Regions from separate parts of the Cupriavidus sp. UBA2010 genome, predicted to be linked through region 2. Evidence: predicted binding sites of a transcription regulator. Region 2 holds the regulator's gene; each other region holds the start of a gene.
What was found. Region 2 encodes HrcA, which represses chaperone genes, less so after heat shock. Its sites were predicted from a motif close to TTAGCACTCNNNNNNNNNGAGTGCTAA; they were not measured.
Positions count from the first base shown of each region.

Region 1 (9,996 bases), on a different contig from region 2:
AGCGTTCAGCACGATCTGGCGCAGCGGCTCTTCCATGGCGCGCAGCACGATCTTGATACCGGCGTTCTGGTCGGGGTTCTCGCCGTGCAGGCCAGCGATCGCAGCACGAGCACGCAGCAGGGCCACACCACCGCCCGGGACGATGCCTTCTTCCACGGCAGCACGGGTAGCGTGCAGTGCATCTTCCACGCGTGCCTTCTTTTCCTTCATTTCGACTTCGGTGGCTGCGCCAACCTTGATCACGGCAACACCGCCGGCCAGCTTGGCCACGCGCTCTTGCAGCTTCTCACGGTCGTAGTCCGAGGTCGCCTCTTCGATCTGGGCGCGGATTTGCTTCACGCGGCCTTCGATCGCCGATGCGTCGCCGGCGCCGTCGATGATGATGGTGTTTTCCTTGCCGATCTCGATGCGCTTGGCCTGGCCCAGGTCCTGCAGCGTGGCCTTTTCCAGCGTCAGACCGATTTCCTCGGCGATCACGGTACCGCCGGTCAGGATGGCGATGTCTTCCAGCATGGCCTTGCGGCGGTCGCCGAAGCCCGGAGCCTTCACGGCGGCGGTCTTCAGGATGCCACGGATGTTGTTCACCACCAGCGTGGCCAGGGCTTCGCCTTCCACGTCTTCAGCGATGATCAGCAGCGGGCGGCCAGCCTTGGCCACTTGCTCCAGCACCGGCAGCAGGTCACGGATGTTCGAGACCTTCTTGTCGAACAGCAGAACGAACGGGCTGTCCAGTTGAACAACCTGCTTTTCCGGGTTGTTGATGAAGTACGGCGACAGGTAGCCACGGTCGAACTGCATACCTTCCACGACTTCCAGCTCGTCGGCCAGCGACTTGCCGTCTTCGACGGTGATCACGCCTTCCTTGCCAACCTTGTCCATGGCTTCGGCGATGCGCTCGCCGATCGAGGCGTCGCTGTTGGCCGAGATCGCGCCAACCTGGGCGATTTCCTTGCTGGTGGTCGTCGGCTTGCTCAGCTTCTTCAGCTCTTCGACTGCGGCGCCAACGGCCTTGTCGATGCCGCGCTTCAGGTCCATCGGGTTCATGCCGGCGGCAACGAACTTCATGCCTTCGCGCACGATCGACTGGGCCAGCACGGTTGCGGTGGTGGTACCGTCACCGGCGTTGTCGCTGGTCTTGGAAGCCACTTCCTTGACCATCTGCGCGCCCATGTTCTGCAGCTTGTCCTTCAGTTCGATTTCCTTGGCCACGGACACGCCGTCCTTGGTCACGGTCGGGCCGCCGAAGCTGCGCTCCAGCACCACGTTGCGGCCCTTCGGGCCCAGGGTCACCTTCACTGCGTTGGCGAGGATGTTCACGCCTTCGACCATCTTGGCACGGGCGGCGTCGCCGAACACTACGTCTTTTGCTGCCATGTTCTGAATCTCCGAATCTGGATGGATGCGTCCCGCTGGATTGTCAGGGGGACGATCGGGAATTGGGTGGCTTGTGGGCGTCGATTACTTGTTGACGACAGCCATGATGTCTTCTTCGCGCATGACCAGCAGTTCCTGGCCATCCACCTTCACGCCCTGGCCGGCGTACTTGCCGAACAGCACGCGGTCACCCACCTTGACGTCGAGGGCGATGTTGTTGCCCTTGTCATCCTTCTTGCCAGGGCCAATCGCCAGCACTTCGCCTTGATCGGGCTTCTCGGCAGCATTGTCGGGAATCACGATGCCGGATGCGGTCTTGGTTTCATTGTCCAGACGCTTCACGATCACGCGGTCGTGCAGAGGACGCAGGTTCATACGGACTCCTAGATACAAAAGTGAGTGTTAAATCACAAAATGGTCGTCTGATAGCGACGACCATCGGGTTTCGGGTACCGCGGGGGCGACTGTTAGCACTCTCCCCCAGCGAGTGCTAATTATAGGGACGGGGTATTTCGTTTTCAAGACGCGGGCTGAATGGGGGTTTTCCCGTACAGATCACAAGAATGCGCCGAGGGAAACAGTCCCAGCCGATGAATACGCCCCATAGATCACACAAAAATCTGGTCCTCCCACCCCGAATTCCCTAGTTCTTGGGATTCCCTGTAGTTGTTGCAATTTGTAACTTCGAGGCTTTGCCGCCCTCTGGGGCATTCGCAGCCACCGGGGAGGCCGCACCTTGAACCACATCTATCGACTTGTCTGGAATCGCACACTGTGCGCATTGAAGGTGGCGCCGGAAACGGCCGGAAGCCAGGGCTCGGAAGGCACGGGCACCGCAACCATCGCCCCAACGGCTTCCCGGCGGCGTGCCGGCTGGAGCGTCGGCTTGCCGGCACTGTCGGCGCTTTCCGCGGGCCTGCTCCCCGCCATTGCGATGGCTGCCACACCGATTGCCGGAACGCTGCCAACCGGCTCGGTCTGGATCAGCGGGAGCGGGACTGTCAACTCGACAGGGACCACCACGACGGTCAATCAATATTCGTCATCGGGCACGATCAACTGGTCCTCTTTCGATGTCGCTTCGAACAGTACGGTCAATTTCACGCCGAATACGGGTGCGAGCGCCGTCACCCTCAACAACATTTCTGGCACTACGGCCAGCCAGATCTACGGAACCGTGTCGGCAGCCGGGCAGACGATCCTTGCCAATGCAAACGGCCTGGTTTTCGGTGGCACGACATCAGCCGGCGGACTTCTCGCCACCTCGCTCGGTGTTTCCGCCCCTGCCACGACGGGAGGCAGCTACAGCCTTGATGCAGCGGCCATGCGCGGCACCGTAGCGTTTGCTGGCGGTGCAACGTTCATTGGCAACTCCGCGGCACTCGTCGGCGCCGGCGTGTCGAACAATGGCGTGCTGACGGCCAATGGCGGGCGAATCAGCCTGGTGGCCGCGGACCACGCAACGATGACGTTCGACGACAAGGGTCTGATGAATGTTGCCATTGCCGGCGCACTGAGCACCGCGCAGGGCGGCACCGCGGTCGTCAATACCGGAACCCTCCAGGCAACCGGCGGCACGATCATCATGGCGGCAGCAGCCCAGCCGGGGTTGTACGGCACGCTAGTCAACAACAGCGGCGTCATCATCGCGAATGGTGGAAACGTCAGCCTCAGCGCAATAGGGGGCGCCGTAGTCAACAACGGCAGCATCGACGTCTCGCAGGGTGGCCAGTCCCAAGCTGGGCAGGTTCAGATCACGTCAGACGCCGCCGTGATCCTGGGGGGCAACATCGACGCGTCGGGCACGACGACGGGCGGCTCGATTGCCATCTCGGGTGGTAGTGTCCAGCTCGGTGGCACGCTGACCGCCGGGACAGGCCAGATCAGCCTGCAATCGTTGGGGGACGTCCTCCAGACCTGGGGCAGCCTGACAGCGGGAACCCTGACAGGCAGCGCCGTCGGCAGCATGAAGCTCGACCAGAGCAGCAACAGCATCGCCGCGCTCGGGCCGATCAGCACGGGCAGCGACTTCGCGTTGACCACGACCCGTTCGCTTGGACAATCCGGCCCGTTGTCGATCGGCGGCGATACCACGATCAACGCAGGCACGAACGCCATTACGCTGACCAACGCCAGCAATTCGTTCGGTGGCGCGGTAAACCTGACCGGTGGCACCACGCAGATCACCAGTGCCGCGGGACTGAACTTGGGCACCGTCAACGCCGGCACATTGACCGCCACAAGCACGGGTGCGTTGGTCTTCGGCACCACCGCCGTGACCGGCAGCCTGTCGGCAACGAGCAACCGCGGCTTCATCATGCAAAACGGTGCGCTCACCATTGCGGGCAACAGCACCTTCAATGCCGGCACGGGTGCTATCTCGCTAACCAACATGGGAAACTGGTTTGGTGGCACCGTGAACCTGACCGGTGGCGCCACGATAATCAGCAGCGCCTCGGCCCTGACCTTCGGTAACGTCAATACGGATACATTGCTTGCCACGAGCCTGGGTCCAATGAACCTTGGCACCGGCACGGTGCGTGGCTACCTGTCGGCATCCACCAACGACAATGCCATCACCCAAAGCGGAGCGCTCAACGTTGCCGGTAGCACCACCATCAGCGCCGGCACTGGCGCCATCACGTTGACCGACGCGAGCAACAGCTTTCAGGGCCCGATCGCTGCAACGGGGTCCAGCGTGGCATTGCGCGCGGCTGGCGATCTGCGCGTCTCGGCGCTAAACAACAGCACGAACGGCGCGGTCAGCCTGACCGCTGGCGGGGCGTTGACGCTACCGGTATCGGCAATCAACACCGGCACGAGCAATCTGCAACTCGCGGCCAACGGCGGCACGTTGCTAGCCAATGCCGCGTTGAGCGGCAGCAATATCACGATCTCTGCCCGCGACAGCATCGCGCTGTACGGGCCAGTGACGGCCAGCGGACAACTCGCGCTCAGTACAAGCACCGGCCAGTGGATCTTCGCGCTGGGGGACGTGCAGGCCGCCACCACGCAAATCGGCAGCGGCACACTGCGCATCGGCAACGGCACCACCACCGGCAGCATTGGCGGCAACGTGGTCAACAGCGGCACACTGATGTTCAACCGGACCGACAGCATCGGCTATGCCGACGTCATCAGTGGCACCGGGAATCTCGTCCAGCAAGGCACCGGCACCTTGACCCTGACTGGCGTCAACACCTATACCGGCGCGACACAGGTCGCCGGCGGCACGCTTGCCCTGTCCGGCGCGGGCAGCATCGCAAACTCCAGCGGTGTGCAAGTCGATGCGGCAGGCATCCTCGACATCTCCGGCATCACCGCCGCACAGGCCAGCTTCCGAAGCCTGAGTGGCGCTGGCCAGATCAAGCTGGGCACCAGAACGCTGGCAACGGGCGGTGACAACAGCAGCGGCACCTTGTCGGGCGCCATCTCGGGCACGGGCGGCTTGCTCAAGAACGGCAGCGGCACGCTGACGCTTGGCGGCGACAACAGCTTCAGTGGCGGCACCGCGCTCAAGCAAGGACGCATCGACCTTGGCAGCAACGGCGCGCTGGGGACCGGCACACTCTCGATGGATGACGGCACCACGCTCGGCATTGCCACCGATGGGCTGCGCATCGCCAATGCGATCCGCCTGACGGGCAGCAACGATCCTGTGATCGACACTGGCGCCTTCAATGCCACGCTCGCCGGGGCCATCAGTGGTTCGGGCTTTCTCACCAAGAACGGCAGTGGCGCCTTGACGCTTGCCGGCGCCAACGACTACACCGGGGCCACCAACGTTGCGGCCGGCACGCTGCGGGCGGGAGCGGCCAACACCTTCAGCGCGGCATCCGTTCACACGGTGGCCAGCGGCGCCACGCTGGATCTCGCCGGTTTCAGCCAGAGCGTCGCGGGACTGAACAACGGGGGCGTGGTCTCGCTGATGGGCACGACACCCGGCGCGACCTTGACGGTGACGGGCCCCTACACGGGCAACAACGGCACGCTGCGCATGGGCACTGCGCTCGGCGACAGCACCGGCGTGAGTGACCGGCTGATCCTCAGCGGCCCCGCCGCCGTCGCCAGCGGTCAGACCACGCTGCAGATCTCCAACCTGAATGGGCTTGGCGCGCTGACCGCGGGCAACGGCATCGAGGTGATCAGCGCCGTCAATGGCGCCAGCACCACGGCGCAGACCAGCAAGAGCGCGTTCGTGCTCGCAGGTGGCCATGTAGATGCCGGCGCCTACCAGTACCGCCTGTACGCTGCCGACGCCAAGGGATCGGGCGAGAACTGGTATCTGCGCTCCAATGGCGAGACCACCGAAACCACCCCGACCACCGAACCTGCGGACCCGCCCGTCACGACCTACCGTGCCGAAGCCGCGTTGTACGCGGCGCTGCCGAGTCAACTGCGCCAGAGCAACCTTGCCATGATCGGCAACCTGCACCAGCGCGTGGGCGATGACGACCCGAGGTCCGCCACATCGGGCACCCTATCCGGCACCCCATCGGGCACCCCTGCCGGTCGCGATCGCCGGGCATGGGCCCGCGTGCTGACCACCGATGTCGACGTCAGCCAGGACGGCACGGTGGCGCCCAAGAGCAAGGGCCGGTTGACCGGCTTCCAGGCCGGCACGGATTTGCTGGCCACGCAGGACTGGCGCGCTGGCCTCTACGTCGGCCAGCTGGATGGCAACGTAAGCGTCAATGGCTTCATCGGCGGCATCGACAATGCTGGCGCCGGCCGCAACGATCTGCACAACCAGTATCTGGGCTTCTACGGCACATATGCCGGGAACAGCGGCATCTACGCCGACGCGGTGCTGCAGTTGGGCCGTCACCGCTACACGGTGACGCCAGCGTCCAGCTCCGGGGTCGAGACCAAGGGAGACAGCCTGCTGGCATCGCTGGAACTGGGACGCGCCTTTCCACTTGGCGGCAGCGCCTGGAGCATCGAACCCCAGTTGCAGGTGATTCACCAACGCATTCACCTCGACAACGCGCAGATCCCCGGAGCAATGGTCCAGACCGACGTGAACAGCAGCTGGCTCGCGCGCGTCGGCGCGCGGGTGAAGGGTGAAATGGAGGCAGGCTCCGCCGCGTTGCGGCCATATGGCCGCGTCAACCTCTACATGGCATCGAACGGTAGCGACGTCGCCCGCTTCACAAACCCGGCCGCCACCACCGACATCGTGGCAGCGACCGGCGGCACGAGCATCGAGGTGGCCGCGGGCCTAACCGCGGCCCTGAACCGGCGCTTCAGCCTGTACGGCGAGGTCGGCAGGATCTGGGCCGCCGGCGGCAATGCCAAGGTCAGAAACTCGATCCTTGGCTCCGCCGGGTTGCAGGTCAAGTGGTAGGCCAGTGCCACCAGCATCGAGCGGGATATGAACGGCCAGCACGGTCCCCTCTCCCGTTGATCGCACGCTGAACGTGCCGCCAAGGCGCTCGGTACGCGCCCGCATGCTGCGCATGCCCGCACCGGCGTGCCGCCCGGCGGCGGCCGGATCGAAGCCAACGCCGTTATCGCTGACCAACAGCTCCAGCCCGCGCGTGCCGACGCGTACCGCGACGTCCGCGCGGCTGGCCTTGCTGTGCTTCATCACGTTGGTCAGTGCTTCCTGCAAGGTCCGCATGACATCGAGAATCCGCGAATTCGGCAGATGGCATTGCTCAAGGCCATCGAGCTGCCAATGACACGCGATGTCATGGCTCTCCAGCAACCGGCTAAGGCGGTGGCGCAGCGGCACGATCTGCCCCGCCAGCGCCGGCTCGCCGAACTGCTGGCTGGCGGTCGTATCGACGATGATGCGCAGGTCATCGCGCAACGCCCGGAGCATCGACAGCACCTGCCCGGGCGGGATGTCATGCGGGCTGCGCTCCAGCGTGGCGATGCCGCTGACGAGTGTGCCGCCGAGCCCGTCGTGCAGGTCGTGCGCCAGATTGAGCCTCTCGTTGAGCCGCGCGTTGGCAACCTCGTACTCGCGTTGGCGCCCCAGGTTGACGACGAGTTCGGCCTTGGCTTCGGAAACCTTGCCGTGCAACTCGTCGTTGAACCGTTCGATCCGACGCAGGTTGGCCACGAAGCGCCATGCCAGCACCAGCGCCATAGCGATCATCTGGACCTGCGAAGTCAGCGCCGCGTAGTAGGCGTTGTCCGTCAGGATGCCGAGAAAGGACAGCAGGTCGTGCACCGCCGCGACGAGGAAGATGGCGATGCAAACCGACAGGATGCGATGATCGGTGCGGCCATGACGCCAGGCGAAGCCCAGGAACACAATGCACGTCGCGAAGAAGACGCACGCTGCCCACAGCGTGAGCACATTGCGCACCGTGGACAGGGATTCGGTCGGCGCCCAGATCACCGCCGCCGCTCCCACCGCGGCAAGCAGCCAGAGTCCGCCTTCGACACGCGGCAGACGCCGCTCGCAGAATCGCGCCATGGATAACATGTACGCGACGCTGTAGACCAGCAGCGCGACGGTGTTCGCACGCTCCCAGGCGTCGGTACTCGCGAACGGCCAGGTGGTAGTCGCCACCTGGTTCAGCGCCACGCACCACCAGGCCAGCGACATCAGGCTGAACCATCCGTAAGCCGCTTCCTGCCGACGCATCACCCAGAGCGAAAAGAAGAGGCAGCCAAGCGCGACGGTGACGGCAAGGCTGATCAGTTGCAGATCGTGCCGCAGCCAGTACGCGCGATCGTATGCGGGCCGCAGGTGTTCAGGGGCGGCGATCGATACGGGCCCGAGGCCAGGCTGGTAGGCCGACAACCCCGAGACGCGAACCAGCAGCGTGTTGGCGCCCTCTCGCAGCAGCGCGGCAGGCAGCAACTGGTAGCGCGGGGTATTCCAGGCACGCGTGAGCGGTTCGACCAGGCTCGTGTCGCGCATCAACAGGCTGCCATTGAGATAGACCGCGCCAGCCATGTTCAGGTAGTCGAGCAGCAGCGCCACGGGCTGGCGCGGGTCAGAGCCCTGCCAGCTCAGGCGATACCAGACCACACCGTCGAAGCCGGGCCAGCGCGTGGACCAGATGTCCGGCAACGACACGGGCACCCAGCCCGTGGCGGGCGGGCCATCGTCCTGCCAGGTCGACTGTGCGGCTTCGATTCGGGTAAAGGTGACGGCCTCCGATTGCGCCCGGGCGCTGGCTGCGCCGGCAAGCAGCATGACGCCGCAGATCAGCGCAATAAGCCAGAGGCACGCGCCTCGAAGACTGCCTGGGTGCGGGAGTGAACTGCCAGTTTCTTGTATGTGTTTCTGATATGGCATTCGACCGTCAACTTTGATAAGGACAGCACCTCCGCAATTTCCCGATTGGTCAGACCCTTGCTTACCAGCGAGAGGATTTCTATTTCTCGCGCGCTCAGTGGCGACGCACCGACCATTGGCTCGGCCTGGACTTCCGCGCCGCCAGCCAGCGGCGCCATCTTGCCAGCCAGATCGAGAATGCGCCTGGCCACGAAGGGGTCGATCGGCGCACCACCCCGCAGCGCGCTGCGAATCGACAGGATGATCTCGACGTCGTCGCGCTCCTTGAGCAGGTAGCCGGTAGCACCGGCCTGCAGCGCGCTTACGATGACCCGTTCCGTATTCCACGTGGAGATTACCAAAATTGGCAAGGCCGGGTCTTGCTCGTGCATCACCCGAATGAGGTCGATACCGTTGCCGTCGGGCAACCCCACGTCAACCAGCGCCATGGCGAACGGCTGCGTGGCCAGCAACGTGTTGGCAGCCTCGAGGCTGCCGGCAAACCATATGGCGTCGTCGCTATAACCCAGTGCGGCCAGGATCGTGCGTAGCCTGGACTGCATCGGCGGCTCGTCTTCAACGACCAGCAGGGGCGCTGGCAATACCGATTCAGCCGTGTCGGGCAAGGGTTGGATCATGGGGTGACAGTGGTGGGGGCGCGGCCTGAGTGTAGCCGTACTACCGCCGGGCTTGGCGAACGCCCGGACGATTCCGGACGAGGTCATGCCAGCCTGCCAGAAACGGGCCGTATGTGGCATCCCCGATTACAGGTAGCCGGGGATACCGGCGATGCGGCGTCAAGAGGCTTCGGAACCCTCGGCGGGGCCTTCAGCGGAGCCCGCCGCCCCGCCCGCCGCCTGCACCCGCGCCAGCGCCGCGCTGACCTCGCCATAGAACTGCCCCAGCGCGGCGGCATGCAGGTTCTGCGGCTGCAGCGCGGGCCACAGCAGGGCGATCATGTCTTGCGTGGTGCGGTCAATGTCGACCGGGCGGCCGCTCACGATGGCATCCCAGAGAATGTGCTCCATCGGGCCCAGGATGGCCGAACGCATCAGCCGCAACGGCATGTCGGCCCGGATCTCCCCACCCGCCTGCGCGGCAGCCAGCAGCGCCATCAGCGGCGCCGTGTAGCGCCGTTGCAACGGCACGAACACCTCGTCGAGCCCCTGCCCCTTGGCGCGCCCTTCCGACAGCACCAGCGCGCACAGGCCGGTGCCATGGATCAGGAACAGCCGCAGGTGCGTGCCGATAAAGAACTCCAGTTGCGCCCGGGCGGTGCCCTCGCGCGGCATGCCGCCCTCCATCGCCGCGATGATCTCGTCGTACCAGTCCTGGATCACGCGGACACACAGGTCCCGCTTGCTGTGGAAGTACGTGAAGAT
Region 1 covers NZ_DDCI01000036.1:315,401-325,396, reverse strand. Annotated here, with positions in the region: gene groL (chaperonin GroEL) at 1-1,374, opposite strand, end outside; gene groES (co-chaperone GroES) at 1,459-1,749, opposite strand; gene B2246_RS28675 (autotransporter outer membrane beta-barrel domain-containing protein) at 2,111-6,721, shown strand; partial or broken gene B2246_RS28670 (sensor histidine kinase) at 6,749-8,254, opposite strand; gene B2246_RS28665 (response regulator) at 8,545-9,252, opposite strand; gene B2246_RS28660 (TetR/AcrR family transcriptional regulator) at 9,412-9,996, opposite strand, start outside.
Region 1: the regulator HrcA is predicted to act here: its motif matches at 1,842-1,868, upstream of groES (co-chaperone GroES).

Region 2 (9,996 bases):
GCCCTAGCCTGTATTACTACCTGTCCGACACGGGCGTGAAGAACAGCGTGATCAGCCGGCTGTCGATCGCTTCGGGCTTCGAGCACGAGTCGAATGGCCGGGCCGGCGCCGATTCGCGCAGCATCAACACGCTGTTCCTCAAGCCGACGATGTACTTTGGCGACCAGAACGACTGGCACTGGCGCGTGGCGCCCAAGGTCTATGCGTACCTGGAGAAAAGCGAGAATGAGGACATCGCGCACTATCGCGGCTACATGGACCTGAACCTGGCCTATGGGAAGCCCGATTCGTGGGAATTCGCCGCCACGCTGCGCAAGGGCACGCGGCAGATGTACGGCAGCGTCGACGCGCAGGCCTCGTACCCGCTCTCTCGCCTGATTCCGGGCACGGCTGGCTACCTGATGCTGGGCTACTTCTATGGCTATGGCGAAAGCCTGCTCAACTACAACCAGAAGACGCCCTGGCAGATCCGCCTGGGTTACGCGCTATCCCGCTAGCGGCTTGCCGCTGGCCTTGAGCCGCGCATTGCCCACGGCCGCCGAGAACTGCCCATGGCCGTGCCAGCCCGTGGCGCGGCCGAGCTTCTTACCCTTGTGGAAGAACATGAACACGGGGATACCATGCAGGCCGAAGCGCCGCCCCAGCTCGGGATGGGCATAGACATTGGCATGCAGCCAGTGCAGGTCGAGCGCGCGAATCGGTTCGGGATTGGCCAGGATCGCCTTCTTGGCCATCTCGCAGTTGAAGCAGTCCACACCCCAGAAGAACACGCAGACCAGATCGTCGCCAGCATTGGCGATCGCCGCGTCGATGTTCTCGCCATCGACTTCGGCCATATCGAGCGCCTCGAACGCGCGGTGATCGAGGTGCGGCTCGTTTCCTTCGGACATTTCGATCCCTCCTGAAACGACAACGCCCGGTGCCAATGGCCCGGGCGTTTCGTACTGCCGTATGCCGACGACTCGCGCTCAGCGCGGCGCCGAGACGGTCACCAGCGCCGGGCGCAGCACGCGGTCGGCAATCATGTAGCCGCGTTGCAGCACGTTGACCACGGTGTTCGGTTCCTGCTCCGACGGCACCATCGAGATGGCCTGGTGGCGATGCGGGTCGAACTTCTCGCCCACCGGGTTCACTTCGACAATGCGGCCACGTTCGAACGCGGCGGTCAGTTGGCGCGCGGTCAGTTCCACACCTTCGCGCAGCTTGCCGAGGTCACCGGTACCGTCGGCCAGCGCGGCCTGCAGGCTGTCCATCACGGGCACGAGGTTATCGGCAAAGCTCTCGATGGCGAACTTGTGAGCCTTGGCCACTTCGTCCTGCGAACGGCGGCGGATGTTCTCGCCCTCCGCCGTGGCGCGCAGGAACATATCGTAGTGTTCCTTGGCCTTGGCTTCCAGTTCGGCCACCTGTTGCGTCAGGCGGACCACCTCGTCGGCACCGGCTTCCGGCGTGCGGGCGGCGTCCTCGGCTGCCTGCGTATTGGGGGTTGGCGTCTGGTTCTGTTCTTCCATGTCGATTCGTATCAAAACAAAAGCACGGCCCGCTCTGGCGGCAGGCCATCGGGTGAGTCGGGTGTCAAACCGGCAAGTCTAGCTGCACTTGGTGTCAGTCCCCGATTTTTCAAGTGTGGAGGTTCAGAGACGCGGAAATACGTCGTTACAAAGCCTTGCTCGATGAAATCGAGCCGTCATTGCTTTGCTGCATCGCACACACTAAGATTCACTTAATAAAAAATGTCAAAAATAACGGGAGCAGAGAGGTGGATCATTTTGGTGCATCCTTCGGAAGGTTCGCCATGCACAAGCTGCCAGTCGTTGCCCTTTGCCTGATTGCCGCGCTCTCGGCCATGACGGTCTTCATCTGCCTGTCCGACACGGTTGCCCCGCGCGACACCGAGTATGGCAGCGGCAAGGCCGTATTCAAGCATTACCTCGTCCAGTACGTCCGCTAACCCGCTACATTACGGCCAGCCGGAGTGCCCCGCCCCCGGCTGGCTGCAACCGTCACCCCTTGAAGTCGTCGATTCTGCGCCGGTCGCGCTTGGTCGGTCGCCCGTGCATCTGCGCCGCCGGCTCGTGCTGGAAGCGCCGCCGTTCCGCGTCTGTCTGTCGCCCGGCCTGACTTTCCTCGGTCTCCGCATAGAGCGTCTGGGCGATCGGCGCCGGCCCGCGTGACGCGGCCACGCCCTTGACCACCACTTCCCAGCGCTGCTGATGCGCCTCCAGTATCACGGTGTCGCCCGGCTTGACCTCGCGCGAGTTCTTGCAGGGCTGCCCGTTGACACTCACGCGCCCCCGCTCCACCGCCTCGGCAGCCAGCGAGCGCGTCTTGAAGAAGCGCGCGCACCAGAGCCATTTGTCGATGCGCAGCCGCGCATCGGGTTCGAAATCGACTTGCATGATTACCGTCCGTTACTGCCCGTGACCGCCGTCACAGGCTCAGGCTCCCGCGCCGCGCGCCTGAGCGCGGGAGCGTCTTGCTTCCAGTTCGTGGGGATGTGGAACATTGAGCGGCCACCCCTGCAGATGCTGCAACGCAATATCCGCCAATCCGGCGATCCAGGCCTCGGCATCGTTGAGGCACGGGATGAAATGGAAATCCTGGCCGCCGGCCACGCGGAATTCCGACTGCCCCTCCATCGCGATCTCCTCGAGCGTCTCGATGCAGTCGGCGGGAAAGCCGGGACAGAACACGTCCACGCGCTGCGTCCCGACCTTGCCCAGTTCGGCCAGCGTCGGCGCTGTATAGGGCTGCAACCACTCCGCCTTGCCAAAACGAGACTGAAACGTCACCTGATACTGGCCGGGCTGCAAGCCCAGCGCCTCGCCGAGCAGACGACCGGTCTTCAGACACTCGCAGTGATAGGGATCACCGAGGTCCAGCAACCGGCGCGGAAGGCCGTGGAACGACAGGATCAGCTTGTCACCGCGCGCGAAATCCGGCTTGCCATGCTGGGCCCAATAGCCGCCCACCTGCTTGTGCAGCGCAGAGATATACGCCGGGTGATCGTGGAAATGCTTGATCAGCCGTAACTCGGGCTGGTTGCGCCACGCCGACAGGACACGAAATGCCTCGTCGAAGGCGGTGGCCGTGGTCGTGCCGGAGAACTGCGGATACAGCGGCAGCAACAGGATCTGTTCGGTACCCTGCCGGCGCAGCGCTTCCATGACCGATTCGATCGACGGATTGCCATAGCGCATCGCGCAGGCCACCGTTACGTCGTGACCTTGCTGCTGCATCAACAGTTGCAGCGCATGAGCCTGACGCTCTGTATACACAAGTAGCGGCGACCCGGTCATATGCGCCTCGCGCAGCCAGATCGACTCGTACTTCATGGCCGACGCCCGCGAGCGGAACGGCAGGATCAGCCCGTGCAGGATCGGCAGCCAGGCCAGGCGCGGGATCTCTACCACGCGCGGGTCGGACAGGAACGCCTTCAGGTAGCGCCCCACCGCCTTAGGCGTGGGCGCGTCCGGGGTGCCGAGGTTGATCAGCAGGATCGCGGTGCGCGGCGGCTGGCCGTGCTGGTGTGCCGGTTCAGGCGAAAACGTCATAGGGTTTCCGTTGGGACTGCCGGGGGCGCTGGCGAATCAGGGGCCGGCCGCAAGCCGTTGCAGGCGGCCGACTCAGGACAGACACGTCCACCGTGTCAATAGTTCGTGGCTCAGCTCTGGCTGAGCGCGCTGGACAGGAGCCGCGCGGTGATATCGACGATCGGGATCACCCGTTCGTAGGCCATCCGCGTGGGGCCGATCACGCCCAGGGTGCCAACGATCTGGCCATCCACCCCGTATGGCGCGGTGATCACGGCCATGTCCTCGATCGGCACAAGCTGGCTTTCGCCGCCGATGAAGATCTGCACGCCCTGCGCGTGACTCGACACATCGAGCAGCTGCAGCAGGCTCGTCTTGTGCTCGAACACGTCGAACAGGCGACGCAGCTTGTCCATGCTCGACGACAGGTCTTCCACTTCCAGCAGCTTGCGCTCGCCTGAGATGAACACCTGCTCGTTGTCCTCGGCCATCGCGCTGCTGCCCGCCTCGACCGCCGCCTGCATCAGCGCGGACATGTCGCGGCGCAGGTCCTGCAACTCCACGCGCAGGTGGTCGCGCACGGCGTCGAAACTCATGCCCGCATAGTGCGAGTTGAAGAAATTCGCCGCCTCGATGAGCTGGCCCGGCGTGTACGCCAGGTCGGTCTGGATGATCCGATTCTGCACATCCCCTTCCGGGCTGACGATGATCAGCAGGATGCGCTTGTCAGACAACCGCATGAATTCCACCTGCCGGAACGATTGCGCGCGCCGTGGCGTCATCACCACGCCGGCGAAATGAGAAAGATTCGAAAGCGTATGCGCCGCCGCCGTGATCATCCGCTGCGGCCCGAACTGCTGGCCACCCAGTTGACCCTGGATCTGGCCAGTCAGCTCAGCCAGTTCGGCACTGAACTCCGGCGCGCGCTCCAGCGGGCGCGCCGTCAGCATTGTGTCGACGAACAGCCGGTACCCGCGCGGCGTGGGGATTCGGCCAGCCGAGGTATGTGGGCTGGCGATGAAACCCATCTCCTCGAGGTCCGACATCACGTTGCGGATGGTGGCCGGCGAGAGATCAAGCCCCGAGAACTTCGACAGGGTGCGCGAGCCCACGGGCTGCCCCTCGACGATGTATCGCTCGATCAGGGTCTTGAGAAGCTTTTTTGAACGTTCGTCCATGATGCCCCGATTTTAATCAAACTTTGGCGGTTCAGGCGTCACCTGGAGCGGCGGCGGCCCAGTGCTGACAACGATCATGCCGGTATGGTCTAATCCCGGCATGTCTGCCCCCCACAAGACCGGCGCCGCGCGCCCCCCGTTCAAGACTGTAGCCCTGGTGGGCCGACACTCGACCGCTGGCATCGAAGGTCCGCTGGAAGAGCTCGCATCTTGCATCTCCCGTAACGGACAGGATGTGGTGTTCGAACGCGAAACCGCAATGGCTACCGGGCTGACAGGTTACCCGGTGCTGACCCCCGACGAGATCGGCCGCGAAGCCGATGTGGCGGTGGTGCTGGGCGGCGACGGCACGCTGCTCGGGCTGGCCCGCCAGCTGGCCGGGCACGATGTGCCCGTGATCGGCGTCAACCACGGCCGACTGGGCTTCATGACCGACATCCCGCTCGATGCCATCTCCACGGCACTGCCAGAGATGCTTTCCGGCCGGTACGAGGCCGAAACCCGGATGCTGCTGGAGTCGCGCGTGATCCGCGACGACTCGGTGATTTTCTCCGCGCTGGCGTTCAACGATGTGGTGGTGAACCGCTCGGGGATCTCCGGCATGGTCGAACTGGCGGTCTCGGTCGACGGCTATTTCATGTACAACCAGCGTTCGGACGGCCTGATCGTCTCCACGCCGACCGGCTCCACCGCCTACGCGCTGGCAGCGGGGGGCCCGATCCTGCACCCGACGCTGTCCGGCCTGGTGCTGGTGCCGATCGCGCCGCACGCGCTGTCGAACCGGCCCATCGTGCTGCCGTACGACGCCGAGGTCACGATCGAAGTGGCCAGCGCGCGCGATGTCAGCGTCAACTTCGACATGCAGGCGCTGGCCTCGCTGCTGCCCGGCGACCGCATCGTGGTACGCCGTTCGGCCAAGACCATCAACCTGCTGCACCCGGTGGGGTATAACTACTACGCCACACTGCGCAAGAAGCTGCACTGGCACGAGTATCCGACTGAAGACAACCGGCTCTGATCCACAGGCACCTCAACGTTCCGCCGTTATCCTCGTTACCCGCCCTTACCGCCCTTACCGCCCTTACCGCCCTTACCCGCCACCGCTCACCGCCCACGATGCTGCGCAGCCTATCGATCCGCGACTTCGTCATCGTCGACACGCTCGACCTCGACTTCTCCGCCGGCTTTACCGTCTTCACGGGTGAAACCGGCGCGGGCAAGTCGATCCTCATCGACGCGCTCGCCCTGGTGCTGGGTGAACGGGCCGACGCAGGCGTGGTCCGCGAAGGCGCGGCACGTGCCAGCATCAGTGCCACCTTCCACACCCACCCAGCGCTGGATGCGTGGCTGGCCGAGCGCGAACTGTCGAGCGACATGGAAGACGACGACGGCGGCACCGTGCTGCTGCGCCGGACTGTCGACGCCAGCGGCCGCAGCAAGGCCTTCATCAATGGCGCCGCGGCAACGCTGGCGCAGTTGCGCGAGGTGGGCGACCAGCTCGTCGATATCCACGGCCAGCACGCGCACCAGTTGCTGCTGCGTCCGGATGCCCAACGCCAGTTGTTCGACGCCCACGCAGGCCTGACCGAACAATCCGCCGCCGTGGCCGAGGCCTGGCGTGTGTGGCGCGCCTGCGTCAAGCAACGCGAGGCGGTGGAGCACCAGTCGCGCGAGATGCAGCTCGAACGGGAGCGGCTCGAATGGCAGGTCGGCGAACTGGACAAGCTCGCGCCGCAGCCAGGTGAATGGGAAGAGATCCAGGGCGAATACAACCGCCTGTCGCACGCGGCGGGCCTGATCGACGGCGGCCGCGCCGCGCTCGACGCACTATCCGAATCGGACGGCGCAGTGACCTCCGTGCTCAACGGCGTGGTGCACCGACTCCAGCAACTGGCCGATGTCGACGCGGGCCTGCGCGACGTGCTGGCCGCGCTCGAGCCGGCGCTGGTGCAGGTCGAGGAAGCCGCGCACTCCCTGAACCGCTATGTCGACCGGCTCGAACTCGATCCGGAACGGCTGCAGGCCGTGGAAGAGCGCATGCAGGCGCTGCACGCCACCGCCCGCAAGTATCGTCTGCCGCCCGAACAGCTATCCGACGAGTTGCTGGCCCGCCGCCAGCAACTTGACGACCTCCAGGCCGCCCAGGACATCAACAAGGTGCTGGCGCGCGAAGCCGCGTCGCGCGCTGCCTACCTGACCCTCGCCCAGCATCTGTCGGGGGCGCGCAAGGTGGCAGCCGAAGCCTTGTCCGCCGCCGTTACCAATGCGATGCAGGGCCTGTCGATGGCCGGCGGCACGTTCGCCGTGGCATTGCATCCGCTAGAGGAAGGCCAGAGCCACGGGCTCGAGCAGATCGAGTTCCTGGTCGCGGGCCACGCCGGCGTGAGCCCCAGGCCGCTCGCCCGCGTGGCATCGGGTGGCGAACTGGCGCGGATCAGCCTGGCGATTTCGGTCATCACAAGCGAGGCGGCGCCCACGCCAACGCTGATCTTCGACGAAGTGGACACGGGTATCGGCGGCGCGGTAGCCGAGGTGGTCGGACGCCGCCTGCAGGAGCTCGGACGCTCGCGACAGGTACTCTGCGTCACGCACCTGCCACAGGTGGCGGCGCAGGCCGGGACCCACCTGCTGGTCAGCAAGGAAACCAGCAAGGATGACAAAAAGGCCGGAGGCGACAATGGCGGCCCGGTGACGCGATCACGCATCCGGACACTTGATACAGATGGTCGCGTCCAGGAAACCGCGCGTATGCTTGGGGGTACCACGGTCACTGCCACGACCATGCAACATGCCGAGGAAATGCTGGCGCAAGGCACCCAGGCGGCCCAGGCGGCCAACTCGCCGCGCGAAAGCAGTGGCAAGCGCCCGCGCCGCGCGGCCGGCTGATTCCGGCACGCCGAACCACACAGGAGTTTCAAACCGATGACCCATGGCAAGTCGCCATCGCTCCACCGCCGCGTCGTCGCGGCCACCTTTGCCGCGCTGGCTGTGACGGCAGTGTCGGGCTGCGCCTCGGAATCGAAGTCATTTGCGCCGCCGCGCGGCAGCATTACGGACGACCGCGCGATCGGGGACATCCTCGTCAAGTTCACGCCGCCGGATGTGACAACCTCGGAAGACGCCGGCAAGCTGCTGGCAGCGATCGAGGGGCCGGTGCGCTATGTGGTCAAACGCCCGATGTCAGGAGGGGTCTGGCTGGTCACCGCGATCACGAAATCCCCCGACATCACCGCCGACCAGGCAGTCGCCACGCTGCAGGCCGCGCCGCGCGTGGAATCGGCAACGCCCGACCGCATGTTGAAGCCGCACCGCTCCATGCCGGGTGGCCGCGACATGCCCCAGCAATAAGTATCAGCATCGCCTAATCTGAGAGCCGAGTACCTCAGCAGTTCGCATCGCCGGTTGCCTCGACAAGCTCTAGCCGACAAAGCCCCTTAAGGAGCGATGATGCCGTACAGGTTGCTGAAGTCCTGGCTCACGTCCGCCGCGCCAGCCGCGCTGGTTGTCATCGGCGCAGCCCTCGCCCACGCTCCTGCCGCCCATGCCGATACCGGCACGGCAGCGCGTACCGCCCCGGTCTACACCGGCAACTACATCGTGCGATGGCGCGACGGCAGCCAGACCGTCGATACCCCCACGGACACCACCCGGATGCGCCAGGTGGCCTCCAGCACGGGGCTCGGCCTATCCGTCAAGCGTCCGATGTCCGGCGCGATGCAGTTGCTGACGGTAAAGGACAGTCGTGGCGACGATCCCGAGATTGTCGCAAAGCGGCTGCGCAACGACCCACGCATCGCCGACGCCGTGCCGGATCGCTGGCTGCGGTTGCATGACACCATTCCGAACGACCCCGAGTTCGCCACCAACCAGACGTATCTTGGCCCGCCATCGCAGGTAGTTGGCGGCGTCAACCTGCCGAAGGCGTGGGACCGCACGCGCGGCAGTAGCAGCGTCGTGATCGCGGTGGTCGACACCGGGTATCTGCCCCACCCCGATCTGGCCAGCCGGATAATCGCCGGCTACAACTTCGTATCGACGAACGGCGCGACGCGCAGCGGCGACGCCACGGACCCCGGTGACTACGTCCCATCCGGCGTCACCTGCCCGGACGGCTCCGCCGGCCCACAGGCCAGCACCTGGCACGGCACACGCGTGGCCGGCACGCTGGGCGCGTTGACCAACAACGGCCTCGGCATCGCCGGCGTGGACTGGTCGGCACGGATTCAGCCTGTGCGGGTATCGGGACGCTGCGGCGCGCTGCTGTCCGACACCGTCGACGGCATGCGCTGGGCCGGCGGCCTGAGCGTGCCAAATGTACCGGCCAACCCGACCCCGGCGCGGGTGATCAATATCAGCCTGGGTGGCGGCACGTGCTCGACGATTGAACAACAGGCAATCAACGATCTCAATGCAGCGGGCGTGGTGGTGGTGGCTGCCGCCGGCAACTCGGCCGGTGCCGTGGAAGCCCCCGCCGACTGCTCCGGCGTGGTCGCCGTGACCGCGCACGCGAACGATGGCGAGAACGCGAGCTACGCCAACTTCGGGACCCAGGTAACGCTGAGCGCGCCCGGCGGCGGCTGCGGCAACTCGAAGGTCGGCACCATCGCGGGTCAGCCAGTCTGCACGGCGGTGGGCGGCCAGTCATACATCCGGACGCTCTCGAACGATGGCGCGACGACCATCGGCAACTACACGATCGTCAGTTCTCAAGGCACGAGCTTCGCGACACCGATGGTGTCGGGCGTCGTCGCATTGATGTTCGCGGTGAATGGCGCACTGACGCCGGCCCAGGTCACGACTGCCCTGCAGAGTTCGGCACGTCCGCACCCGGCCAACACGTTCTGCACCACCGGCAGCAATGTCGGCAAATGTGGCGCCGGACTGCTGGATGCCGATGCCGCATTGGCGGCGGCGATTAGCGCGCCGGCCGGTTCCTCATCGACATCGACTGGCGGCAGTGGCTCCGGCAGCAGCGGGGGCGGGGGCGGTGGGGGCGGCGCGATGGTGCCGTGGAGCGCTGCCTTGTTGCTGGTGATGGGTGTGATGGGGTTCGCGATACGGAGGCGGGTGGGAGTGAAGCGGGCATAACCGCATAGCGGGCGCCTGCCCTTTGGCCCTGCCCCTTCCCCTTTCCTGCTAGCGGGGTCGGGGCAGAGCACCGCGGGAGTATCAAGATCGAAGGCTGGCGATTTGCGCCGCTCGCCGGCTGGCTGGAAGGGCGATAACCGCTCAACTATCCTTCACGCTTCCCACGCGCCCCCCACCATTCCTGCAGCAACCAGCAG
Region 2 covers NZ_DDCI01000009.1:363,659-373,654, reverse strand. Annotated here, with positions in the region: gene B2246_RS05115 (phospholipase A) at 1-497, shown strand, start outside; gene B2246_RS05110 (thioredoxin family protein) at 486-890, opposite strand; gene grpE (nucleotide exchange factor GrpE) at 969-1,511, opposite strand; gene B2246_RS05100 (hypothetical protein) at 1,796-1,951, shown strand; gene B2246_RS05095 (RNA-binding S4 domain-containing protein) at 2,004-2,399, opposite strand; gene hemH (ferrochelatase) at 2,439-3,554, opposite strand; gene hrcA (heat-inducible transcriptional repressor HrcA) at 3,665-4,711, opposite strand; gene B2246_RS05080 (NAD kinase) at 4,812-5,729, shown strand; gene recN (DNA repair protein RecN) at 5,828-7,597, shown strand; gene B2246_RS05070 (hypothetical protein) at 7,634-8,059, shown strand; gene mprA (MprA protease, GlyGly-CTERM protein-sorting domain-containing form) at 8,159-9,799, shown strand; gene rrtA (rhombosortase) at 9,945-9,996, opposite strand, start outside.

Region 3 (9,996 bases), on a different contig from region 2:
ACGGCCAAGGGCGGCATCCTGGCCGCGATCGCGCGCCAGCGCCCGGTACCGGTGTACTTCATCGGCGTGGGCGAGAAGGTCGAGGACCTGCAGCCGTTCAAGGCGGACGAGTTCGCCGAGGCGCTGCTGGGCTGAATCCCGCAGGCACGCAAAAACAAAAACCCCGGTGATAACACCGGGGTTTTTGTTTCTGGCAACGCTACCGATTACTCGCTGTCCGGCTGCGCCCCTGGCGCGGCCTTCTGGAACGCGTCTACCTCCATGCAAGTGGCATGGATCTTCGCGATCGTCGGGAAGCGGCTCACATCGACATTGAAGCGCTGCGCGTTGAATACCTGCGGCACCAGGCAGCAGTCGATCAATGTCGGCGTATCGCCGAACGCAAAGCGACCCACACGCCCCAGTTGCGACAGATTGACTTCGAGCGAGGCAAACCCCTGTTCGATCCAGTGGCGGTACCACGCATCCTTGGCCTCCTCCGACACCTTGAGCTCGTGCTTGAGGTACTTGAGCACGCGCAGGTTGTTGAGCGGATGGATCTCGCAGGCGATTTCCTGAGCCAGGCCGCGCACGACCGCACGCTCGAACGGGTCCTTCGGCAGCAGCGCCGGCTCCGGATGGGTTTCGTCGAGATACTCGATGATCGCCATCGACTGGATCAGGGGCCTGCCATCGACCACGAGCGTCGGCACCACGCCATCGGCATTCAGCGCGCGATACTCGGGCTTCAGCTGCATGCCGCCTTCCCTCAGCAGATGCACACCCTTGTAGTCATAGGGCAAGCCCTTCAGGTTCAGCGCGATACGCACCCTGAACGACGCCGAGCTACGGAAGTAACTATGGAGCTCGAGCATTGCCTCACACCACCTTGACGGTCAGATCGCCCACACATTCGATGTGGCATTGCATGACGTCGCCCTTCACTACCGGGCCCACGCCTTCAGGCGTGCCGCTGTAGATCAGGTCGCCCGGCTGCAGTTCGAACAGCTTCGACAGGTACGACACCATTTCAGGCACCGACCAGATCAGATCCGACAGGTCGCCACGCTGCTTCTCCACGCCATTGACGGCCAGCGTCACGGCGCCCTTTTCCGGGTGGCCGATAGCCGAGACCGGCACGATCGGGCCGATCGGCGCGGACTTGTCGAATGCCTTGCCGGTTTCCCAAGGGCGGCCGGTTTTCTTCGATTCGTTCTGCAGGTCGCGGCGCGTCATGTCGAGGCCGATGGCATAGCCGAAGACATGGCTGGCGGCCTGCTCGACCGGGATGTCGCGGCCGCCCTTGCCGATGGCGACAACCAGCTCCACCTCGTAGTGGCAATTGCCCGTGCCCGGCGGGTACGGGAAGGCGCCCTCGACGTTGTCGGCCACGTAGCTGACCGCGTCGGACGGCTTGCAGAAGAAGAACGGCGGCTCACGGTCGGGGTCCGAACCCATTTCACGGGCATGGGCGGCATAGTTCCGGCCCACGCAGTAGACCCGGCGCACGGGGAAACTTGCGCTGCCACCACGCACGGGAACACCGACGGGGGCTTGCGGCGCGAAGACGAATTCGGTCATCCAACTCTCCAGCTTTCTCTTTTTTGATGGAACGCCGCACCCGGTGTCGTGTCCGGTCGTGCCCAGTCGGGTGGGCCGCGGCAGGGGCAAAGGATACACCTTGAATACGGTGGCATACAGTGGAAGCAGACCCGGCGCGAATCTTGCATATTGCACCGCAACCAAGCGCCCTCCATGACCCGTCGCCATCCGCCCCCTTCCGCCGTAGCACCGCCAGCCACCACGAGCCGGAGCCTGCGCATCCTGCTGGTTCGTGATCCGCACGAGGCCGATCCGCTCAACGTGGAGACGATCCGCGCCGGTCTGGCGCAGGCAGGCTTCACCGAGGTGCAGACGGTCGACGCGGACCTGCGCCTGCCGGACACCATTGCGGCCAGCCAGCCGGACCTGGTCATCATTGCCTCCGAATCGGCCGCGCGCGACACCATCGAGCATGTCTGCGTCTCCACCCAGCATGCGCCGCGCCCGATCGTGCTGTTCACGGATAACGACGACGCTCAGCGCATCAAGGCCGCGCTGTCGGCCGGCATCACCGCCTACATCGTCGACGGCCTGCGTGCCGAACGGGTGAAGACGGTGCTCGATGTGGCCTACGCCCGCTTCCAGCTGGACCAGCAGCTACGCGCCGAACTCGACGCCACCAAGCTCAAGCTGGCCGAGCGCAAGACCGTGGAGCGCGCCAAGGGCCTGCTGATGCAGGCGCGCGGCATCAGCGAGGACGAAGCCTTCAAGCGACTGCGCTCGATGGCGATGGAGCGCGGTATCCGGCTCGTGGATGCCGCACAGCGCGTGATCGATGTGATGGCCTGATCCCTCGGCGCTTGCGGGCGCGGCACATGGACGCTGTGCATGGCACGCCGTTGGTGCGTTGCACAAGACTGGCGCGGCGCCATTCCCCGGCGGCGCATCCCGACAGTGAAACGGGCACCACCGGCCCCGCCATTTCCCTTCCGGCACCCCAAAAAGCGCTGGCATAGCGCTTGCGTTACCCAAGACACGGCCAACGACGGCCGCGCATCACCCGGAAGCACCTCACAACATGTGTGCCCGCGATCAACGTCGACCGCGAGGCATCGGACAACGGCGTCCTGAACCCCGCCCCGAACGCTGGCCTTCCTGGCCAGGTGTCCGGGCCGGGGATCGGGACGCCTTTTCTCTTTCTGGAGCGTATCGCATGCCCTCTCGCCTCAAAGTCCTGAAGCCCCAGCGCGCCAACGACACCGCTGCCGCGGATGCCGCCCCCGCCTGCCACGGTCGCCGCCGCGCGCTGGCCACCATCGCCGGCGCCAGCGTGATGACGCTGGTCGATCCGCTGGTGCGCAGCGGCGCGTGGGCCGCCGGCTCCGATGCGCCGGAAAAGCCCGAGGTCAGGATCGGCTTCATTCCGCTGACCGATTGCGCGTCGGTGGTGATGGCGTCGACGCTGGGCCTGGACAAGAAGTACGGCATCAAGATCACGCCGAGCAAGGAGGCTTCGTGGGCTGGTGTGCGCGACAAGCTGGTCAATGGTGAGCTGGACGCCGCGCACGTGCTGTACGGCCTGATCTACGGCGTGCAGCTCGGCATCGGCGGGCCGAAGAAAGACATGGCCGTGCTGATGAACCTGAACCACAACGGCCAGGCGATCACGCTGTCCTCGAAACTGGCGGAAAAGGGCGTCAAGGATGGCGCAAGCCTGAAGGCGCTGATGTCCAGGGAAAAGCGCGATTACGTGTTCGCGCAGACCTTCCCGACCGGCACCCATGCGATGTGGCTCTACTACTGGCTGGCCGCCAACGGTATCGATCCGATGCGGGATGCCAAGGCCATCACTGTGCCGCCACCGCAGATGGTGGCCAACATGCGCGTGGGCAACATGGATGGCTTTTGCGTCGGTGAGCCTTGGGGCGCGCGCGCGATCGCCGACAAGATCGGCTTCACCGCCGAGACCACCCAGGCGATCTGGAAGGATCACCCGGAGAAGACGCTGGGCACCACGGCCGAGTTCGTGCAGAAGTACCCGAACACGGCGCGTGCGATGGTGGCCGCCGTGCTGGAGGCATCGAAGTTCATCGACGCTTCCGCATCCAACCGCCGCAAGACCGCCGAGACGATCGCCGCCAAGTCCTACGTGAACACGGATATGGACATCATCCTGGACCGGATGCTGGGCCGCTACAGCAACGGTCTGGGCAAGACCTGGGACGACCCCGATTCGATGAAGTTCTATCAGGACGGCCTGGCGAACTATCCGTTCCTTTCTGACGGCATGTGGTTCCTGACCCAGCACAAGCGCTGGGGGCTGCTGAAAGAGCATCCGGACTATCTGGCCGTGGCCAAGCAGGTAAATCGCATCGACGTCTACAAGCAGGCCGCTGCGGCCGCGCAGGTGCCGTTACCGAAGAGCGACTTCCGCACCGCCAGGCTGATCGACGGCGTGACGTGGGATGCGACGAAGGACCCGAAGGCCTACGCCGACGGATTCAAGATCAAGGCCTGACGCGCCGCACGGACCGGCCCGGTCGGTCCTGCCCCATCCAGCCCCCATCCACACGAACAGGAGCTTGCCGTGAATGCTCTCGCCCAGTCATCGCCGGAAGGCGCCACGCCCATGAATCCGGAGGCCGTCGATCCGGACGCCAAGGAACAGTCGCGCCGCCGCGCGCAGGAGATCACCGCACTGGAGCAACGCGCCGCGCGCCGCGACGCGTTTGCCGCGTTCGTACTCAAGTGCGTGCCGCCACTGATCGGCTTCGCGTTGTTCGTGCTGGTGTGGCACGGCATCGCCACGCTGATCCCGTCGATCCCGACACCTGGCGCCACCTGGAACGCCGCGGTGCCGCTGTTCGCCGATCCGTTCTATCGCAATGGGCCGAACGACCAGGGCATCGGCTGGAACGTGCTGGCGTCGCTGGCGCGCGTGGCGGCGGGCTTTGGCCTGGCCGCGGTCGTGGGCATTCCGGCCGGCTTCCTGCTGGGGCGCTTCGCGTTCCTGAACGCGATGGCGTCGCCCGTCATCAGTCTGCTGCGTCCGGTATCCCCGCTGGCCTGGCTGCCGATCGGCCTGCTACTGTTCAAGGCCGCCAATCCCGCCGCGATCTGGGCAATCTTCATCTGCTCGATCTGGCCGATGATCATCAATACCGCCGTGGGTGTGACTCGCGTGCCGCAGGACTACCTGAACGTGGCACGCGTGCTCGACCTGTCCGAGTGGAATATCTTCCGGCACGTGCTGTTTCCTGCCGTACTGCCGTACATGCTGACCGGCGTGCGGCTGTCGATCGGCACGGCGTGGCTCGTGATCGTCGCCGCGGAAATGCTCACGGGCGGCACCGGCATCGGCTTCTGGCTCTGGGACGAGTGGAACAACCTCAAGGTCGAGCACATCGTGATCGCGATCTTCATCATCGGCGTGGTGGGCCTGGTGCTCGAGCACCTGCTGCTGGCCCTCGCCCGCCGCTTCAGCTACGGCAACACCTGATCCGGAGACGACCACCATGGAAAAGTTCGTCAGCATCGAAAATGTCGGGCAGACCTTCAAGACGCGCAAGGGGCCGTTCGTGGCGCTGCGCGATATCGACCTGTCGATCGCGGAAGGCGAGTTCGTGACACTGATCGGGCATTCGGGCTGCGGCAAGTCCACGCTGCTGAACCTGATCGCCGGGCTGACCGCGCCGACGACCGGCGCGCTGATCTGCGCGGGACGCGAGATCGCCGGCCCCGGCCCGGAGCGGGCCGTGGTGTTCCAGAACCACTCGCTGCTGCCCTGGATGACGTGCTTCGAGAACGTCCATCTGGGTGTGGAGCGCGTGTTCGGCCGAAGCGAGACACCGGCGCAACTCAAGGCGCGCACGCACGACACGCTGGCCCTGGTGGGCCTGACCCACGCAGAAAGCAAATATCCGCACGAGATCTCGGGGGGCATGAAGCAGCGAGTGGGCATCGCCCGGGCGCTGGCGATGCAGCCGAAGGTGCTGCTGATGGACGAGCCATTCGGCGCGCTCGACGCGCTCACGCGTGCCCATCTGCAGGACGCGTTGCTGAAGATCGTTGCGCGCACCAGGAGCACCGTGGTCATGGTCACGCACGACGTGGACGAGGCCGTGCTGCTGGCGGATCGTATCGTCATGATGACCAACGGGCCGGCGGCGACCATCGGCGAGATCCTGCGCGTCGACATCCCGCGCCCGCGCGACCGTGTGACGCTGGCCGACGACAAGACCTTCCACGCGTGCCGCACCGCCGTGCTCGACTTCCTGTATCGCAAGCAGCGCAATCCGGCGTTGGAGGAAGCCGCCTGATGCGTACCCGGCGCGGGGATCATGATTGACTCACGGCATTGGGAGAAGCGGCGAGCCTCCGCTATCATGAACCCCAACCCCACGATCCCCGCAGCATCATGACCTCTGCATCCCGCGCGCCATTTCCGGCGGCCAAGTACATCAAGGAAATCGGACGAGGCGTCAATGGCGCCCGCGCGCTGCCGCGTGAAGACGCCCAGGCACTGTTCGATGCCATGCTCGCCGGTCGTGTGTCCGATCTAGAGTTGGGCGCCGTGTTGCTGGCCTATCGCATCAAGGGCGAAGCACCGCACGAACTGGCCGGCATGCTGGACGCCGCGCACGATCACTGCGCGCCGCTGGCCGCGCCGGCCGACAAACCCGTGGTGGTGATTCCAAGCTACAACGGCGCACGCAAGCAACCGAACCTGGTGCCGCTGCTGGCGATGCTGCTGGCGCGCGATGGCGTGCCGACGCTGGTCCACGGCATTCGCGAGTTTCCGGGCCGCGTCACCAGCATGGCGCTGTTCGAGGCACTGGGCGTGCCGCTATGCGCCACCGCGCAGTCCGCGGAGACGCAGCTTGGCGCGGCATCGAATCCGCTGGCCGCGCTGCCGATCGACGTGCTGTCGCCCGCGCTGTCGCAACTGCTCGACAAGCGCGCGATCATCGGCCTGCGCAATTCGGCGCACACGGTCGTCAAGATGCTGCAACCGGTGGGCGGACACTCCCCTGCCGAGGCTTTGCGGCTCTACAGCTACACCCACCCCGAGTATCGGGAAACGCTGACCGAGTATTTCTCGCACGAACCCGCCAACGTGATGCTGGCCCGGGGTACCGAGGGGGAAGTCGTGGCCGACGCGCGCCGCAGCAGCCGTATCGACTGGCTGCACGACGGCCATCAGCGCACGATGGTCGATCCAGTCGGCGGTTCGGTCGCGGATGTGCCCGAACTGCCGCAGGGCACGGACATCGCCGAGACGGCCGCGTGGATTCGCAAGGTGCTGGATGGCGCGGAACCGGTGCCCGCGCCGGTTGCCACCCAGGTGGCGGCGATCAAGGCGTGCCTGACGCAGGCCACGCGGGTGACCTGGGCCAGCCCGCTGTAACACCTCCCGCTACAGGATGCAGGATGGCCCGCCAGCGCGATCAGGGCCGGCGCGGCGGCAGCGGAATGCGCTCCGTCTCGCCCGGGACGTGCGGGAACTGGTCGTCCTGCCAGCGCTGGGCGGCCTCTTCGATCGCTTCCTTGCTGCTTGCCACGAAATTCCAGTAGATGAAACGCCGTCCGTCCGTGGGATCGCCGCCAAGCAGCATCACGCGCGAGGGCATCGTCGCCTTGATCGTCACGGGCTCGCCTGGTACCAGCACCACCAGATGCTCGGCCGGCAGCGTCTCGCCATCGACCTCCAGATTGCCATCGACCGGATAAATGCCACGCTGGACGTGTTCGGCGGGGATCACAAGGCTTGCGCCGGCATCCATCTCGATCGCCACATAGAGCGTGCGGCTGTAGACCTTGACCGGCGACTCGGCGCCGAAGGCATCGCCCGCGATAACGGTCATCCGCACGCCGGGCAGTTCGAGCTTGGGCAGCGTAGCGCCCGGATGGTGGTGGAACGAAGGCGGATCATTCTCATGCGCCTTAGGCAGGGCTACCCAGGTCTGGATGCCGTGCAGGTGCGGTCCGGCCGAGCGCGCGCCGTCCGGCGAGCGCTCCGAGTGCGTGATGCCACGCCCGGCAGTCATCCAGTTCACATCACCGGGCCGAATCACCTGCTCGCTGCCGAGGCTGTCGCGATGCATGATCTCGCCTTCGAACAGATACGTGACTGTCGCCAGTCCGATATGAGGATGTGGGCGCACATCCATGCCCGCGCCGGGCTCCATCTCCACCGGCCCCATGTGATCAAAGAAGATGAATGGCCCGACTGCTTGCGTCGTAGCGGCGGGCAGCAATCGGCGGACGGTGAACTCGCCGATGTCTCGCACATGAGGCTTCAGCAAGTGTTCGATAGCAGACATGTGGGGCTCCTGGGGATGCGTCTGAAAAACGACTTCAGTGTAGCGAATCCTGCAATACACCATCCCGAAATCGCTGCGAAACCGAATCGGGGCTGCCCCCTCTAATAACAGTGCTCCGAGAGCGCTGCCCGCCAGGCCTTGTCAGGCTTGGGCTGGGCCACTATAAGGCGACATCAGGCTATCCAGAAGATTTTTCCGATTGCCTGGAACTATCAACCCTATAGACCTTCTAACTTAGCACTCGTCCGGTTCGAGTGCTAATATGCGTTGCAATGCGGTGTCCCTTCGGGACACACCGGCAACCCACCGCCGGATGCGAAAGGAGTCATAGTGAACGCAGTCCTGTCTGCCGATCAAACCCAAGTTACCCGCCGTCTGCCCACGGCGCCCCAGAATGCCGCCGCGAATGCCTTCGCACTGACCTTCCCCGGCACACTGGGCAATCTGGACAGCTACATCCAGGCTGTCCACCGCATCCCGATGCTCACCCCCGAGGAAGAGCTCAGCCTGGCTCGCGACCTGCGCGACAACGACTCAGTCGATGCCGCCCGCCGCATGGTGATGTCGCACCTGCGTCTGGTGGTCTCCATTGCCCGGCAGTACCTGGGATACGGCTTGCCTCACGCCGACCTGATCCAGGAAGGCAACATCGGGCTGATGAAGGCCGTCAAGCGCTTCGACCCCGAACAGGGCGTGCGCCTGGTGTCGTACGCGATGCACTGGATCAAGGCCGAGATCCACGAATACGTGTTGAAGAACTGGCGCATGGTCAAGGTGGCCACCACCAAGGCCCAGCGCAAGCTGTTCTTCAACCTGCGCAGCCACAAGCAGGGCTCGCATACCTTCACGCCCGAGCAGATCGAAGCCGTTGCGCGCGAGCTCAACGTCAAGCCCGAGGAAGTGATGGAGATGGAAACCCGCATGTCGGGCGGCGATATGGCGCTGGAAGGCCAAATCGAGGACGGCGAGGAAGAGTTCGCGCCGATCGCCTACCTTGCGGATAACCACAACGAGCCGACGCAGGTGCTGGAAGCCAAGCGCCACGACCGTCTGCAGGTCGAAGGCCTGGAAGAGGCGCTGACGAAGCTGGACCCGCGCAGCCGCCGCATCATCGAGGCCCGCTGGCTCGACGTCAACGACGATGGGTCGGGCGGCGCCACGCTGCACGAACTGGCCGACGAGTTCGGTGTATCCGCCGAGCGGATTCGCCAGATCGAATCGGCGGCAATGAAGAAGATGAAGGGTGCGCTGGCGGCATTCGCCTGAGACCACGCTCCCCGCATTGAAAAAGGCCGGTCATTCGACCGGCCTTTTCTTATTTACGACATCAGCTGCTTGAGGTCATGCGCGATCGGCTCCGGCCCCTGGCCGTGGCGAATGAACAGCCGCAACTGGCCGTTCTGGTCAAACACGTAGCTGCCGGCCGAGTGATCCATCGTGTAGTTGTCCGGCGACGAACCCGGCACCTTGGCGTAGTAGACCTTGAAGTCCTTGGTCACCTTCTTGAGCGCGGCCTCGTCGGCCGGGCGCAGGCCCAGGAAGCGCGAGTCGAAGGCCGGCACATACTGGGCCATCAGCGCCGCCGTATCGCGTTCCGGATCGACGGTGACGAACAACACCTGCACCTTGTCCGCATCGGGCCCCATCTGCTCCATCACCTGCTTGAGCTCCACCATCGTGGTCGGGCACACGTCCGGGCAATGGGTGTAGCCGAAGAACATCAGCACCACCTTGCCCTTGAAATCGGCCAGCGTGCGGGTCTTGCCGGTGGGGTCCAGCAGCGCGAAGTCCTTGCCGAACTCGGTGGCGCCCGAGATATCGACGTTGCGGAAGGACGGCTTTGGTTGCCCACAGGCGGCCAGCAGGGCCGTGCAGAGCGCGAGCAGACAAAAGCGGCGGAATGCGGCCCAAAGGCCTTGGGAAGAGGTCGACATGCGCAAGAATCGGGAGGAGTTGCCCGAAAGTATCGCCGATTGGGCCGGCGATGACTTCCGGGCGCGGCAAGATGCCGCAGGTTGTCAGACCTGCGGCACGAACTTGAAGTAGTGATCCACTAGCAGCGCCGCGAACAGCAGCGACAGGTACAGGATCGAATAACGGAAGGTGCGCTGCGCGAGGCCATCCGAGTAGTTGCGGTACAGCTTCCAGGCAT
Region 3 covers NZ_DDCI01000013.1:251,631-261,626, reverse strand. Annotated here, with positions in the region: gene ftsY (signal recognition particle-docking protein FtsY) at 1-135, shown strand, start outside; gene maiA (maleylacetoacetate isomerase) at 207-854, opposite strand; gene B2246_RS09860 (fumarylacetoacetate hydrolase family protein) at 859-1,560, opposite strand; gene B2246_RS09855 (ANTAR domain-containing response regulator) at 1,735-2,370, shown strand; gene B2246_RS09850 (CmpA/NrtA family ABC transporter substrate-binding protein) at 2,735-4,039, shown strand; gene ntrB (nitrate ABC transporter permease) at 4,151-5,020, shown strand; gene B2246_RS09840 (ABC transporter ATP-binding protein) at 5,037-5,840, shown strand; gene ybiB (DNA-binding protein YbiB) at 5,939-6,928, shown strand; gene B2246_RS09830 (pirin family protein) at 6,969-7,844, opposite strand; gene rpoH (RNA polymerase sigma factor RpoH) at 8,175-9,110, shown strand; gene B2246_RS09820 (SCO family protein) at 9,164-9,778, opposite strand; gene cyoE (heme o synthase) at 9,863-9,996, opposite strand, start outside.
Region 3: the regulator HrcA is predicted to act here: its motif matches at 8,079-8,105, upstream of rpoH (RNA polymerase sigma factor RpoH).